DNA from 2 places in the Vibrio nigripulchritudo genome. Region 2 is predicted to be linked to the other one. Evidence: predicted binding sites of a transcription regulator. Region 2 holds the regulator's gene; the other holds the start of a gene.
The links. Region 2 encodes MetJ, which represses methionine synthesis genes. Its sites were predicted from a motif close to TTAGACNTNTANANGTCTAA; they were not measured.
Positions count from the first base shown of each region.

Region 1: a site for MetJ is predicted at 2,073-2,092, ahead of metK (methionine adenosyltransferase). Genes of this name have one in related genera too.

Region 1 is NZ_AP027049.1:3,524,692-3,532,982, reverse strand. Features, by position in the region: gene QMG91_RS16070 (ABC transporter ATP-binding protein) at 1-636, opposite strand, end outside; gene metK (methionine adenosyltransferase) at 843-1,994, opposite strand; partial or broken gene tkt (transketolase) at 2,317-4,309, shown strand; gene QMG91_RS16055 (hypothetical protein) at 4,357-4,593, opposite strand; gene epd (erythrose-4-phosphate dehydrogenase) at 4,912-5,949, shown strand; gene QMG91_RS16045 (phosphoglycerate kinase) at 6,077-7,237, shown strand; gene fbaA (class II fructose-bisphosphate aldolase) at 7,395-8,291, shown strand, end outside.
Region 2 is NZ_AP027049.1:3,696,036-3,704,326, forward strand. Features, by position in the region: gene QMG91_RS16930 (bifunctional aspartate kinase/homoserine dehydrogenase II) at 458-2,869, opposite strand; gene QMG91_RS16935 (O-succinylhomoserine (thiol)-lyase) at 2,869-4,035, opposite strand; gene metJ (met regulon transcriptional regulator MetJ) at 4,333-4,653, shown strand; gene QMG91_RS16945 (malic enzyme-like NAD(P)-binding protein) at 4,757-6,016, opposite strand; gene rpmE (50S ribosomal protein L31) at 6,286-6,504, opposite strand; gene priA (primosomal protein N') at 6,808-8,291, shown strand, end outside.

The DNA of each region.
Region 1 (8,291 bases), 170 kb from region 2:
CAAGGTTTCAGAGCGACCTTTGGCGATAAGCCTACCGCGTTCCAGTATGGCAATGTGAGTGGCAAATTTAGCGGCAAGGGTAATGTCGTGGAGTGAACAAATCAGAGTGGTGTTCTTTTGTTTGAGTAGTGATAGCACTTCACCTTGTGCGCATGGATCCAGGTGATTAAGCGGTTCATCCAAAACCATAAATTCGGTTTGCTGGCATAGCGCTCTGGCGATATGTGTCCGCTGCTTCTGACCACCCGATAATTGCCCGAGCCTCTTATCCAGTAAGGAATCGATTTTCAGTGCTCTGGTCACTGTCTCGATGATTGACTGGCAGGGGAGTGGCGGTGAGGAAGTCAGTCGAATGTACTCTCGCAACGTTAATCGACCATCAACATTACTGTGTTGAGGGACATAGCTGATGAGTTTCGCTTTTTCCTCATGCTTCATGCGACTGAGCGACTTCTGATTAAAGGTTACGTCACCAGTAAACGGGAGTAAATTGGTGATGGCTTTCAGTAACGAAGTTTTTCCAGAGCCATTACGCCCGATGATCACCCAGCGCTCATTTCTTTGAATTTCAAGATCCAAAGGATGAAGCACAAGTGCCTGTTGTAACTGGACAGAAAGGTTGTGGCAATGGAGCATGAGCAGCAGAGAACGATAGTTATTTAGTGCGTCTCTGCAATCTATCGGGTTAACGTTTGCGTGACTTTGATCTAGGCACGTAAAATCCCCACAAATTCAAATTAAATTAATGATGTAGCAGGTATTCGAGGGGTGAAATAGATGTAAAAAAGCCTCTGAGAATCAGAGGCTTTCGAATACGTTATTTGTCTGGAAAGGTAAGAACCTTACAGACCAGCAAACTCGCGCAGAATTACGGCTTTATCTGTTGCTTCCCATGGGAATTCTTCACGACCGAAGTGACCGTAAGCTGCTGTCTTCTGGTAGATAGGCTGAAGCAGGTTCAGCATTTCCTGAAGACCGTATGGGCGTAGGTCGAAGTTCTGGCGAACGGCTTCGATGATGATGTCGTGAGACACTTTCTCAGTACCGAAAGTTTCCACCATGATAGACGTTGGATCAGCAACACCGATAGCGTAAGAAAGCTGAATCTCACAACGGTCAGCCAGACCTGCAGCAACGATGTTTTTAGCAACGTAACGTGCAGCGTAAGCGGCACTGCGGTCAACTTTTGATGGATCTTTACCAGAGAATGCACCGCCACCGTGACGAGCTGCGCCGCCGTAGGTATCAACGATGATCTTACGACCAGTCAGACCACAGTCACCCATAGGACCACCGATAACAAAACGACCGGTTGGGTTGATGAAGAACTTAGTCTCTTTGTTCAGCCACTCAGAAGGCAGTACTGGCTTGATGATTTCTTCCATTACTGCTTCACGAAGGTCAGGCGTTGAAACCGAATCACAGTGCTGAGTTGAAAGTACAACTGCGTCGATGCCTACGATCTTACCTTGATCGTATTGGAACGTTACCTGAGATTTTGCATCTGGGCGCAACCAAGGAAGTGTTTCGTTTTTACGAACTTCCGCTTGCTTTTGAACCAGTAGGTGAGAGTAAGTGATTGGAGCTGGCATGAATACATCAGTTTCATTGGTTGCGTAACCAAACATGATGCCCTGATCGCCCGCACCTTGTTCTTTAGGGTCAGACTTATCAACACCCTGGTTGATGTCTGGAGACTGCTTACCGATGGTGTTCAGAACTGCACAGGAATCTGCATCGAAACCCATGTCTGAGTGAACGTAACCGATATCACGAACCGTTTGGCGTGTCAGCTCTTCGATGTCTACCCATGCTGAAGTGGTGATTTCACCACCCACCATTACCATGCCCGTCTTCACATAGGTTTCACACGCTACGCGAGCTTTTGGGTCTTGTGCCAGAATCGCATCAAGAACTGCATCAGAAATTTGGTCTGCAATCTTATCTGGATGACCTTCTGAAACAGACTCAGAAGTGAATAGGTGCTTTGCCATGATAGCTCCACTAAAAAAGGTGAAGAGACCGGTTTTATGTAACCCATCTCGTTTAAATACAGTATTTTTTGTAGGTGTTTCTACATCTAGACGTCTATTCTAATTTCGAAAAGGCAGATTTCAAGCAAATTTTGTACATATCTCATAACCAATCGATTGCGCAATGTTGCGTATTTTCGAAGACGTTGGCGCAGATTGTAGAAAAAGAGTAGTGAACGTCACGAAAATGGTCGGTAAATCGATTGCAGCACCTATTGTGCTTTGCGACAATACGCCCTCACAATTTCTACTTTCAATTCGCTTAATGCATTCAGGAGCAGACATGTCCTCTCGTAAACATCTGGCTAACGCAATTCGTGCTCTGAGCATGGATGGCGTTCAAGCAGCGAACTCCGGTCACCCAGGCGCACCTATGGGTATGGCAGACATCGCTGAAGTTCTTTGGCGCTCTCACCTAAACCACAACCCATCGAACCCTGAGTGGGCAGACCGCGACCGCTTTGTGCTGTCTAACGGTCACGGCTCGATGCTGATTTACTCTCTGCTTCATCTGGCGGGTTACGATTTGCCAATCGAAGAGTTGAAGAACTTCCGTCAACTGCACTCTAAAACGCCGGGTCACCCAGAATACGGTTACGCACCAGGTGTTGAGACGACGACGGGTCCTCTGGGTCAGGGCATCACCAACGCTGTAGGCATGGCACTGGCAGAGAAATCTCTGGCGGCGCAGTTCAACAAAGACGGTCACGACATTGTTGACCACTTCACTTACGCTTTCATGGGCGACGGCTGTCTGATGGAAGGCATCTCGCACGAAGCGTGTTCTCTTGCAGGCACATTGGGTCTTGGCAAGCTGATTGCGTTCTGGGATGACAACGGCATCTCTATCGACGGTGAAGTGGAAGGCTGGTTCTCTGACGACACGCCTAAGCGTTTTGAAGCGTACGGCTGGCATGTGATTCCAGCGGTCGACGGTCACGACGCTGAAGCCATTAATGCAGCGATTGAAGCCGCGAAAGCCGACCCTCGCCCGACATTGATTTGTACTAAGACCATCATCGGTTTCGGTTCACCAAACAAATCCGGTTCGCACGACTGTCACGGTGCGCCATTGGGTCATGAAGAAATTGCAGCAGCACGTGAGTTTTTAGGTTGGGAGCACGGTCCTTTTGAAATTCCGCAGGAAGTCTACGCAGAGTGGTCTGCGAAAGAAGCAGGCGCAGCTAAGGAAGCAGCGTGGAACGAGAAATTTGCAGCTTATGAAGCAGCGTATCCAGAGCTTGCCGCTGAATTCAAGCGTCGAGTAAACGGCGACCTGCCAGCAGAATGGGAAGCGAAAGCGAACCAAATCATTGCTGACCTTCAGGCAAACCCAGCCAACATCGCATCACGTAAAGCGTCTCAAAACGCACTGGAAGCCTTCGGCGCTATCCTGCCTGACTTCATGGGTGGCTCCGCTGACCTTGCGCCTTCAAACCTGACCATGTGGTCTGGCTCTAAGTCACTGACGGCAGAAGACGCGTCCGGTAACTACATCCACTACGGTGTGCGTGAGTTCGGTATGACGCCATCATGAACGGTATCGCGCTACATGGCGGTTTCGTTCCTTACGGTGCCACCTTCCTGATGTTCATGGAATACGCGCGTAACGCAATGCGTATGGCGGCACTGATGAAAGTGCAGAACATTCAGGTATACACGCACGACTCCATCGGTCTGGGTGAAGACGGTCCGACTCACCAGCCAGTTGAGCAAATTGCGTCTCTTCGTCTGACACCAAACATGAGCACATGGCGTCCATGTGACCAGGTAGAATCTGCAGTCGCATGGAAACTGGCGATTGAGCGCAAAGACGGTCCAACATCGCTTATCTTCTCTCGTCAGAACCTGACCAGCAAGAGCGTGACGCAGCACAGGTTGCTGATATCGCAAAAGGCGGTTACATCCTGAAAGACAGCGATGGCAAGCCTGAGCTTATCCTGATTGCAACGGGTTCAGAAGTCGAGCTGACTGTAGAAGCAGCAGCGAAACTGACTGAAGCGGGCAAGAAAGTTCGCGTCGTATCTATGCCTTCTACGGACGCATTCGACAAGCAAGACGCGGCTTACCGTGAATCCGTACTGCCATCAGACGTGACGGCGCGTATCGCTGTTGAAGCGGGCATCGCTGACTTCTGGTACAAGTACGTAGGTTTCGACGGTCGTATCATTGGTATGACAACATTCGGTGAATCTGCACCAGCAGGCGAACTGTTCAAGATGTTCGGTTTCACTGTAGAAAACGTGGTTGAGACGGCAAACGAATTGCTGGCTTAATCGAGTAGCCTAAAAGACAAAACCGAGCCAGTGGCTCGGTTTTTTTATCACTCGAATTCGTTTCCGCGATTGTCCAGCGATTTGGTGTTACACGCTTTACAGGTGACGTAGCGATTCATATCGTGGTATTCACCTGCGTTTATCCATGAATGGAGAAACAGCTTTATTCTGCCGGATATAGAATAGTCGGTATCGTAGCGGCTTGGCTTACGTACCATCATTTCTTTGTGGCTGGTGGTCGTCCTACAGGTATCACAATACTGTTCGGCTGGCCATTCTGTCATGTGCGTGTCCTTTTGGTGAAAAAATGATTTTAGAAAGCGCCAAAAGTTGCACGTGATTAATGTACTAGAATAAGTTTCTAATGTTCAAAGGGTTAGATGATTTGATGCGAGTGACTTCATGTTTTTAACTTGTTGCTTTGCAAGTTCCAAGTAAGTCAAAATTGAATCCTATTATTTGTGCCATTCACAGCAAGGCATCAGGTGCGGTTTTGGGGCGATGAAAGCAGGTTCAGACAAAGGTTAACCTCAGTTAGCTTGTGAAGTTTTAGTAATATCAGTTACTATCTGTTCCACGCAATTTATGTGAGGACAGCGGTGATGCTAAAAGTCGCGATCAACGGATTTGGTCGAATTGGACGCAATGTTTTGCGTGCAGTCTATGAAAGCAATAAGAACCAGCAGATCAAAGTGGTTGCGGTGAATGAACTGGCTCAGCCTGAAGCCATGGCACACCTACTTCAATACGACACTTCTCACGGTCGGTTTTTCAAAAAAGTTTCTCACGATCAAGAGCATCTGTTTATTCATCACGAAAGTGGTGAACATGACTCTATTCGAATCCTACACTTGGAAGACATCAACTTATTACCGTGGCGTGATCTTGAGGTCGATGTCGTGCTTGACTGTACTGGCGTATATGGTTCTCAGGAAGATGGCCAGAAGCACATTGCAGCAGGTGCTAAAAAAGTGCTGTTTTCACACCCGGGTGCAAGTGATTTAGACAACACCATTATCTATGGAGTGAACCACGAATCTCTCGTGGCAGAACACAATGTGGTTTCGAATGGTTCTTGTACCACGAACTGTATTGTCCCAATTATCAAAGTGTTAGATGAAGCCTTTGGCATCGACTCTGGCACCATTACTACCATTCACTCTTCTATGAATGACCAGCAGGTCATTGATGCGTACCACTCGGACCTACGTCGTACGCGGGCTGCGAGCCAATCTATCATTCCTGTCGATACTAAGTTACATTTGGGAATCGAACGTATATTTCCGAAATTTTCCAACAAATTTGAAGCAATTTCGGTGCGTGTTCCCACAGTAAACGTCACCGCAATGGATTTAAGTGTAACAATAAATACGAATGTGAAAGTTAATGACGTAAATCAAACCATTATTAACGCATCTCGGTGTACATTACACAACATTGTTGACTATACTGAGGCGCCGTTAGTTTCCATCGACTTTAATCACGACTCCCACAGTGCCATTGTAGACGGCTCACAAACGCGTGTGAGCAACGGACATCTTGTGAAGATGCTGGTGTGGTGTGATAACGAATGGGGTTTTGCTAACAGGATGCTTGATACGGCGTTGACCATGCACAAATTGGGCTATACAACGCAGTAAAAGTTTAATTTTGGGGCTTGAAATAAATGCAATTCGCCCCAATTTATGCAAGCAGTTTTAGAATTTATTGGCTTAGCAAGAAGCTGAGCTTTCAGACTTTATAAATTGAACGTTGAGAGGACAAATCATGTCTGTAATCAAGATGACTGACCTGGAACTAGCAGGTAAACGTGTATTCATCCGTGCTGACCTAAACGTACCGGTAAAAGAAGGCAAAGTGACTTCTGATGCACGTATCCTTGCTTCTCTGCCTACTATCAAGCACTGCCTAGAAGCAGGCGCGAAAGTAATGGTGACATCTCACCTAGGTCGTCCAACTGAAGGTGAATACGCTGAAGAGTTCTCTCTACAACCTGTAGTTAACTACCTAAACGACGCACTAGATTGCGACGTGAAACTGGCAAAAGATTACCTTGACGGTCTTGAGCTAAACACTGGTGAGCTAGTTGTTCTGGAAAACGTTCGCTTCAACAAAGGCGAAAAGAAAAACGAAGAAGAACTGTCTAAGAAATACGCGGCACTTTGTGACATCTTCGTAATGGATGCATTTGGTACAGCTCACCGTGCACAAGCGTCTACTCACGGTGTTGGCATGAACGCGCCAATCGCATGTGCAGGTCCTCTTCTTGCTGCTGAACTGGAAGCACTAGGTAAAGCGATGGATAACCCAGAGCGTCCTCTGGTTGCTATCGTTGGTGGTTCTAAAGTTTCTACTAAGCTGACTGTTCTTGAGTCTCTGTCTAAAGTTGCAGACCAACTTGTTGTTGGTGGCGGTATCGCAAACACCTTTATCGCAGCTGATGGTCACAACGTAGGTAAGTCTCTATACGAAGCAGACCTGGTTGAAACTGCACAGAAACTAATGAAAGAGTGTTCTATCCCGGTAGCGACTGATGTGGCATGTGCAAAAGCGTTTGACGAAAATGCAGAAGCGGAAATCAAGCCAGTTTCAGAAGTAGCTGACGACGACATGATCTTCGACTTGGGTCCAGACTCAACAGCTGCTCTTGCTGAAATCATCGGTAACGCGAAAACCATCCTTTGGAACGGTCCTGTTGGCGTATTTGAGTTCAAGAACTTCGAAGCGGGTACAGCGGGTATCTCTAAAGCAGTCGCTGAATCTGCAGGTTTCTCTGTAGCAGGTGGCGGTGACACACTAGCCGCTATCGACAAGTTCGGTATCAAGGGCGACGTTTCTTACATCTCTACAGGTGGCGGTGCGTTCCTTGAATTCGTTGAAGGCAAAGTTCTGCCTGCAGTAGCGATGCTAGAAGAGCGCGCTAAGTAAAGAATTACCGAGAGCGGGGGAGCATTCTCCCGCTTTCTTGTTTGCTGCATGCCGAATGGTTCTCTGTTAGAATACCCCGCGTTGTGAGCAAACGTTTGCAAGAATTTAAACTTACCCAGTTTTATTTTTAAAACGACAGATAAATAGGATTACATCCATGTCTAAGATCTTCGACTTCGTAAAACCAGGTGTTATTACTGGTGATGACGTTCAGAAAGTTTTTGAAGTTGCTAAAGAAAACAACTTTGCACTTCCAGCGGTTAACTGTGTTGGTACTGACTCTGTAAACGCAGTACTAGAAGCAGCAGCTAAAGTTAAAGCGCCTGTTATCGTTCAATTCTCGAACGGCGGTGCTGCTTTCTTCGCTGGTAAAGGCGTAAAACTTGAAGGTCAAGGTGCTCAAATCCTTGGTGCTGTTGCTGGTGCGAAATACGTGCACGCTGTAGCTGAAGCTTACGGTGTACCAGTAATCCTACACACTGACCACGCTGCTAAGAAACTGCTTCCATGGATCGACGGTCTACTGGACGCTGGTGAAGAGTTCTACGAGCAAACTGGTAAGCCTCTATTCTCTTCTCACATGATTGACCTTTCTGAAGAGTCTCTAGAAGAGAACATCGAAATCTCTGCTAAGTACCTAGAGCGCATGGCTAAGCTAGACATGACTCTAGAAATCGAACTAGGTTGTACTGGTGGTGAAGAAGACGGCGTAGACAACTCTCACATGGATGCGTCTGAGCTTTACACTTCTCCAGAAGACGTAGCGTACGCTTACGAGAAACTGAACGCTATCAGCCCACGTTTCACTATCGCTGCTTCTTTCGGTAACGTACACGGTGTATACAAGCCAGGTAACGTTGTACTGACTCCAACTATCCTACGTGATTCTCAAGCTTACTGTGCAGAGAAGTTTGGTATTGCTCCAAACGCTCTAAACTTCGTATTCCACGGTGGTTCTGGTTCTTCTCAAGAAGAAATCCAAGAGTCAATCGGCTACGGTGTTATCAAAATGAACATCGATACTGATACTCAGTGGGCAACTTGGGACGGTATC
Region 2 (8,291 bases):
CACAAAAAACTCTTTTTTAATCCGTAACGACGTTTAGACGTCTATATGTCCAAAGAATGTCTTTTATCCGATTTAATGTCAACTGGATCACTATGAATTTTCTTCATGATGCTACTGAACATTTTTCAACATGAAAAATTACGGCATTTTTAAGAGATTGGGAATATATACCCAAGTGACCTCAAGTTGCAGGATTCAGAGCTTCATATACTGTTTCAGTTCAAGGAAAAGAATGCAGCGGAATGACGAGTCCTTTCCAAATTCTTTGACGCCGAAATGGGACAGTATATGAGCTCCCAAGGGCGAGTTTAACTGGCTTTCATACTGCGTTACCGATTCTAGATTTAGAACCACTAGATCTTCAAATCGGTTTCTTGTCTGAAAACCAGTTAATTCTCACTGAACCTAACATCTTGAGGTCACTTGGGTATGAAAAAGGGCGTTACACGCCCTTTTCTTAAAGAAGACCAGATAGCCTGTTGAGGTCTGATTGAATCGCCCCAGCGGTCACCGCTTTACCTGCACCAGGCCCGCGAATCACCAGCGGGTTATCTTTGTACCATTTACTCTCGATAGCAAAGATGTTGTCACAAGGAAGCAGGTTCGCTAAAGCATGCTCTCGTGGAAGCGCCTCAACACCGACAGAGGCTTTGCCGTCTTTTTCTAGCCTTGCTACATAGCGAAGCACTTTGTCTTCTCTCTGAGCCTTTTCAAGGCGCTCTGCAAGGAGCTCGCTTAAGATTTGTCCGTTGTCTAGGAAGTCATCCAGAGGCAAATCTCTCAAAGACTCTGGTACCAAGGACTCAACTTTTACGTTTTCTGGTTCAAGCTCTAAACCCGATTCACGCGCCAGAATCACCAGCTTACGCATCACGTCGGAGCCATCTAGGTCGCAACGAGGGTCAGGTTCAGTTAAACCTTGCTGCCAGGCCAGGTCCACCAAGTCGCTGAATGGTACCTGTCCATCAAACTGCTGGAACAACCAGGATAAGGTGCCTGAGAAAATACCGGACAACGCCAATATGTCATCGCCACTTTCACGCAAATCGCGAACGGTATGGTTAACTGGTAAGCCTGCCCCTACCGTCGCGTTGTAGAACCAGTGGCGACCCGTTTTTGAAAACGCGTCCTGTACCTGATGGTAAACCTCACCCGGTGCGGAGCCAGCCACTTTGTTTGCAGAAATCAAATGAAAACCGTGTTCTGCAATACTTACGTATTGATCGGATAGTGCTTCACTTGCAGTTACATCCAAAACAATGACTTCATCGTACTTCTGTTGGTGGGCAAGTTTGTCCAGCCATTCTGTGCCGTCATTGCTGATCGCTTCATCGTCAAACCGACCGAATACTTCATTGGCATCAATGCCACTAAAGTCGAGCCAGTAGGTCTGGCTGTCTACTACCGCTACCAGATCAAAGGTTTTGCCGTAGCGCTTTTCCAGTTCGTCTTTCTGTTCTGAAAACAATTCAAGCCAGCTGGAACCGATGTTGCCTTTACCACACAATGCGATAGCCACACGTTTCTGCGCTTGAAATAGCTGGCTGTGAATACCGGTAATCAATCGTGAAGTGTCAGTCTTGCGAAGAATCGCCACCAGACTCAGTCCAGATTCTGCTTCGCTGATAAACTCCACCGGACCGTTTTTCAGTTGCTGGTAGAATCCATAGCAGTGGTTCGGGTTATTGGTCACGCCCGCCCCCACAGCAGCAACCAGAGAATAGCCTTCTTTTAGTTTAATCTCGGCGCCAATGGACACATCCTGAAGGTGGGATAGCGCATCCCCCGCCACTTCGCTGGTGTAAGCCAGAAGTAAACAGCCCTGATCTTCTTGTGCTTCAAAAGCCAGTGGGCTTAATTGAGCGCGAGTTAGAGTGGTGAGTACTTCTTTCGAATGATGATCAAAATCATGACCATGCCCGAAGTCCACTTTCACTAACAACACTTCATCCAGAGAAGTAATGATTTTTGCGCCGCGACCAGACGCCAGAACGCGCTCGATACGGGTCGAACCCGATTCAGGTTGGTAACTACAACGCAAATGCAGTTCCATCGCACTTTGAGCGACAGGCTGAAGTGTACGGCTATGGAGTACAGGAGCAGCCAGACGAGCCAGTTCACTGGCTTCATCAAGACGAAGCAGTGGCAATAGACAAGCATCAGATACCTTGCGCGGATCTGAGCTGTATACCCCGGCAACATCACTCCAGATAGTCACGCGAGTAGCTTCAGCCAAAGCACCGATTACCGTTGCAGAGTAGTCCGAACCATTACGACCAAGCAAAACGGTTTCACCATCGTCGTTTTTTGCCATAAAGCCCGTAATCACCACTCGGCACTGACGGTGCTGCGCCAGCGACTCTTTGATAAGTGGGTAAGAGCGCGCGCGATCCACTTCGGGCTGCGCACCGTGCTCTGCTCGAAGAAAGTCACGCGAATCCTGAGAGACGGCCTCAAGGTTGTTGTGGTTCAGCAGTTCAGCCAGCAGTCTTGCCGACCAAAGCTCACCGTGTCCCATTGCGGAAGATTTTTGCGCGCTTGAAAGCGGGAACGAAAGCTCACCCAATCCGGAGAATTCGGTATTCAGAGCATCCAATAACCCAGCTGCACGCTCTTCAGGCAATAGGCTTTCAATCAGATTAGTCTGGTATTGTCTTAGTTCTTGCAACATCTCATGAGCGACACGACCGTCTTTTTCTAACGCCCCTAACCAGGCAATCAGTTGGTTGGTGGTGCTTCCTGCCGCCGACACCACCACAAGGTCGTTCGGCTGAGAATATTCTTTAAGGATGTTGACTACGCGCTGGTAGCACTCTGCATCAGCCAGGCTGCTACCACCGAATTTGTGTAATTGGCGTTCAACCGTCATTACGCCACCTCCCTGGCTTTGACAAACGCTTGTTCTAGGTCAGCGATCAGGTCATTCACGTCTTCAAGACCGACAGAAAGACGCAACAATGTTGGTGCAATGCCAGCTTCAGCCTGTGCTTCATCGCTCATGGCACGGTGCGTCATAGAGCCTGGATGACAAATAAGACTTTCTACGCCACCCAGCGATTCTGCTAACGAGAACAGAGTCAGCGAGCTGGCAAAGACCTTCATCTGCTCCACGCTTCCGTTAAGTTCAAAACTCAGCATAGAACCAAATCCAGACTGCTGCTTTTTGGCAATATCATGACCTGGGTGCTCTGGCAAACTTGGGTGATAAATGGTGCCCACCAGCTCGTGCTCTTTCAGGTAAGCCAGAATCGTGTTTGAGCTTTCTTCATGCACGCGCATACGAGCACCCAACGTGCGTAATCCACGCAATGTCATGTAGCTGTCGAAAGGCGTACCAGTTGCACCAATACAGTTACCCCACCACGCCAGTTCTTCTGCATGTTTTTCGTCTTTGCAAATCAGTACACCGCCAATCACATCCGAATGACCATTAATGTACTTGGTGGTCGAGTGGATAACAAAGTCAGCACCAAGCGTTAAAGGCTTTTGGTACACAGGTGTCAGAAAGGTGTTGTCGACCGCAACAAGTGCACCAACCGCTTTGGCTTGCTGGCATATTTTTTCAATATCCACCACGCGAACCAATGGATTTGAAGGGGTTTCCAGCAATACCAGTTTTGGTTTCTTGCTGATTGCAGCTGCCAGCGCCTCATCGTCTGACTGATCGACAAACTCAACTTTGAAATCTCCTTTCAAAGCGCGAGTGTTGAATAAGCGATGGGTTCCGCCATAGCAGTCGTGTGGCGCAACGATAAGATCATCAGGACCCAGAAATGCCGTTACCCACAGATTAATTGCTGCCGTACCTGTGTTGGTAATGATGGCATTTGCGCCTTCTTCGAGTTCAGAAAGCGCTTGCTCCAGCAACCCGCGGTTTGGGTTTCCGGAGCGGGTGTAATCGTATTTTGGTACTTCACCAAAAGACGGAAAACCATAGTTTGTCGACAGATAAATCGGTGGGACAACCGCGTGATACTGGGTATCCGCTTCAATACCAGTTCTTACGGCAATAGTGGCTGGCTTTCGTTGGCTCATATAGTTGGTCTTCCTTTCCAGTGGTGCGTTTTACTTGAGCATCTGTTATACCAATTACAAACGCTGGATAACATGCAAGTGACGTGTTTTAACTGAGAGTGTCACGATTAATGTGCAACACTTTAGCGTCATCATTTTGGGACGTCAACACTTCTAGACGTCCATATGTCTTTGCTTATGGCGGTAAAAGTCGCTAAAATCCCACTTTATGAAAGGCTAAGTCGCTAAAACACATGAAAACAGCTTGCTGGGCGAACTAGTCATCCATTTTAGATAAATTATAACTGAAGGTGCGCAATGGCAGATTGGAATGGCGAGTACATCAGCCCCTATGCTGAACATGGCAAAAAAAGCGAACAAGTCAAAAAAATTACCGTATCAATCCCGCTAAAAGTACTAAAAGTACTGACTGACGAGAGAACCCGCCGCCAAATCAACAATTTGCGTCACGCGACTAATAGCGAACTGCTTTGTGAAGCCTTCCTTCACGCCTACACAGGTCAGCCTCTTCCAACGGACGAAGACTTGCGTAAGGATCGCCCGGATGACATTCCAACCGAAGCGAAAGCCATTATGACGGCAATGGGCATCGAATTCGAAGCTTACGATGACGAATAAAAAGAAGGGACAGCAAATGCTGTCCCTTCTTTATTGAATCGCACGACTTGGCAATTTATCCAAGTCGTTTTTTATTCCACCTAGTTTTTATTCTAATTGGCTTTTATTCCAAATAGCTTTCAGGCATGTCGATTCTCGCAACCCCAGAATCAATCGCTGCCTGAGCAACCGCTTTTGCCACTCGAGGCAACAAACGTGGATCCATAGGTTTAGGAATAATATAGCCAGCGCCAAATTCCAGGTTCTCTACTCCCGCTGCTTTCTTCACTTCTTCCGGCACGTCTTCTTTTGCCAGTTGGCGAATCGCGTCAACCGCCGCCAGTTTCATTTCATCATTAATCTCGCTGGCACGAACGTCCAATGCACCGCGGAAAATGAATGGGAAACAAATAACATTGTTGACCTGGTTCGGGTAATCACTGCGACCGGTTCCCATGATCAAATCGTCACGAACTTCGTGCGCCAGCTCGGGTTTGATTTCCGGATCAGGGTTAGAACACGCAAACACTACTGGTTTGTCTGCCATTAGCTTTAACGCTTCTGCTGGCAGTAAATCAGGGCCAGACACACCCAGGAACAAATCGGCACCGTCAATGACATCCTCAAGCGTGCGTTTGTCGGTGTTATTGGCAAACAGTTGCTTGTACTCGTTCAAATCGTCGCGACGGGTGTGAATCACCCCTTTGCGGTCCAGCATGTAGATTTTCTCACGCTGCGCGCCACATTTAATCAAAAGCTCCATGCAGGCAACGGCTGCCGCACCAGCGCCCAAACAGACGATAGTGGCGTCTTCCAGCTTTTTACCTTGTAGTTCGATGGCGTTCAGCATACCAGCAGCAGTAACGATAGCCGTACCATGCTGGTCATCGTGGAAAACAGGCACGTCACAACGCTCAATCAAGCGTTGCTCAATCTCGAAACAGTCTGGGGCTTTGATGTCTTCCAGGTTAATGCCACCGAAGGTGTCGGCAATGTTGGCAACCGTATCGACAAACTCGTCGATGGTGCGATGCTTTACTTCAATATCAATCGAATCCAGACCAGCAAAGCGTTTAAACAGAAGGGATTTCCCTTCCATCACGGGTTTTGACGCCAGAGGACCCAAGTTACCCAAACCAAGGATGGCGGTTCCGTTGGAAATAACGGCAACCATATTTCCTTTAGCGGTGTACTTGTAAACGTTATCGGCGTTTTGCGCGATTTCACGGACTGGCTCTGCCACACCAGGACTGTACGCAAGAGCGAGGTCTTCGACGGTATTGGCAGGTTTTGTCAGTTCGACAGAAATCTTTCCGGCTGTAGGTTGAGCGTGATAGTCCAGAGCTTGTTGGCGAAAATCTTGTAGGGTGTTGTCTTCAGACATGTGGGGACGTTCCAATTATTGTTTTTTGTTGGGGTAAAGTGCATTTGTTGCATGGTGAGCTGATACCGACCGCAAAAAAGGCTCAAGCTCTGTTGTTATACTAAAGTATGACTTGCATTCTTCATAGATTAGCTAAGTTAAAGAAAGGCAATTTTGGAAGAGCTAAGACCACTTAACCGAGAGCTAAATCAAAAAATATTTATTTCATCAACGAAAAAAGGACGCCGAGGGCGTCCTTTTCAAATTTGGTCAGTATTACGAGTACGTAATTACTTCTTGCTGCTTAGAGCACCGAAACGCTTGTTGAAGCGATCTACACGGCCGCCAGTATCAACGATACGCTGCTTACCTGTGTAGAATGGGTGACATTTGTCACATACGTCCAGGTGGATTGACTCTTTTTCTAGAGTTGTCTGGAACTCAAACGTGTTGCCACAAGAACAAGTTGCTGCAACAGATTTGTATTCTGGGTGAATACCTACTTTCATGGGATAACCTCAAATTGGGCCGTGTCGCTATCCGATTCTATGCCGGACACCACACGTAGTTTAGATAATTCGATGCAGAATGACCACATCATCAAGGCGCAGTATAGTAATGAAACATGAGGGTAGGATCAACCTATTTGGCAGTTTTTTCGCCAACTATTTTCACAAACAGTGTGGTTTTATTTCGCCTTACCCTAGAGGGTAAGACATTCGAATTTCAGTAACACAACACCGTTAGGTTACCTGACCTTACTAACTCAGTTATAATCAGATCATTCCTATCAGGTTCATTATAAAAGATTTATGCGCCCTTCTATTGCCAGAGTCGCCTTGCCCGTCCCATTAGACAAGCAATTTGACTACCTTATCGCTTCCCACCAGTTCCCGGTTATTGGTGGGCGCGTTAGCGTACCTTTTGGCAGGCAGACTCTGGTAGGCGTTGTGACCGAGCTTGTTTCTCAGTCGGAGTTTCCTCTACACCAGCTCAAAACCATTAAAGAAGTGCTTGATGACAAGCCTGTGTGGTCAGACTCGTTATATTCTCTTCTTCATTGGTGCAGCCAGTTTTACCTTTATCCGCTTGGTGACACGCTAGCTAACGCCATGCCTGCAATGTTGCGAAAAGGGCGTGCCGCCGACTTTACTGCGTTGAAAGAATGGTTCATCACTCCGGCAGGTAAAGACCGCTTGATGACTGGTTTTGGGCGTGCGGTTCAGCAAGCAAAGGTAATGGGATTACTGGAAAATGGACCGGTTTCCCATCAGGCGATGCTGGATAATGAAGTCTCCAGCTCCGTTTTGAATACCTTAGAGGACAAAGGCTGGATAGAGCAGCGAGAACGCCAGCCCAAAGCCATTAACTGGTCAAACGAAGTAGAAAGTGACGACGACAAGCCCAAGTTGAATGAAGAACAGTCCGTCGCGATTGCTGCGGTAAACAGCCATCAAAGTTATGGCTGCTTCTTACTTGAAGGGGTGACAGGTTCAGGCAAAACCGAGGTTTACCTCAATATGATCAAGCCTGTTTTGGAAAAAGGCAGGCAGGCATTGGTACTGGTTCCTGAAATCGGGTTAACACCACAAACCATCAATCGCTTCAAACGGCGCTTTCAGGTTCCGGTTGAAGTGATCCACTCTGGGCTGAACGATACCGAGCGCCTTAACGCCTGGTTGGCTGCGCGGGATAAGCACGCAGGCATCGTAATTGGCACTCGCAGTGCGCTCCTGACGCCGTTTGCTGACCTGGGCATCATCATCGTCGATGAAGAACACGATGCCTCCTACAAGCAACAGGACAGCCTTCGTTATCACGCGCGGGATGTGGCAGTGATGCGCGCAGCCAAAGAAAAGATTCCTGTGGTTTTGGGTAGCGCAACACCCGCACTCGAAACGCTGCACAATGCCCTGACGGGCAAATATCATCACTTAACGCTTTCAAACCGAGCGGGGTCTGCCGTACCCACCACCAATAAAGTATTGGATGTAAAAGGGCTGTATCTCGAAAGCGGGCTGTCTGCTCCGCTGATAGCGGAAATGCGTAAACACCTCAATGCGGGCAATCAGGTGATGTTGTTTCTTAACCGACGCGGTTACTCCCCTGCTCTGATGTGTCATGAATGTGGGTGGATAGCGGATTGCCATCGCTGCGATGCTTATTACACCTTTCACCAACACAGCCGTGAAATGCGTTGTCACCACTGTGGGGCACAACATCCTGTCATACACCAATGCCAGGGCTGCGGCTCAACACAACTGGTTTCCGTGGGAGTGGGCACAGAGCAGTTGGA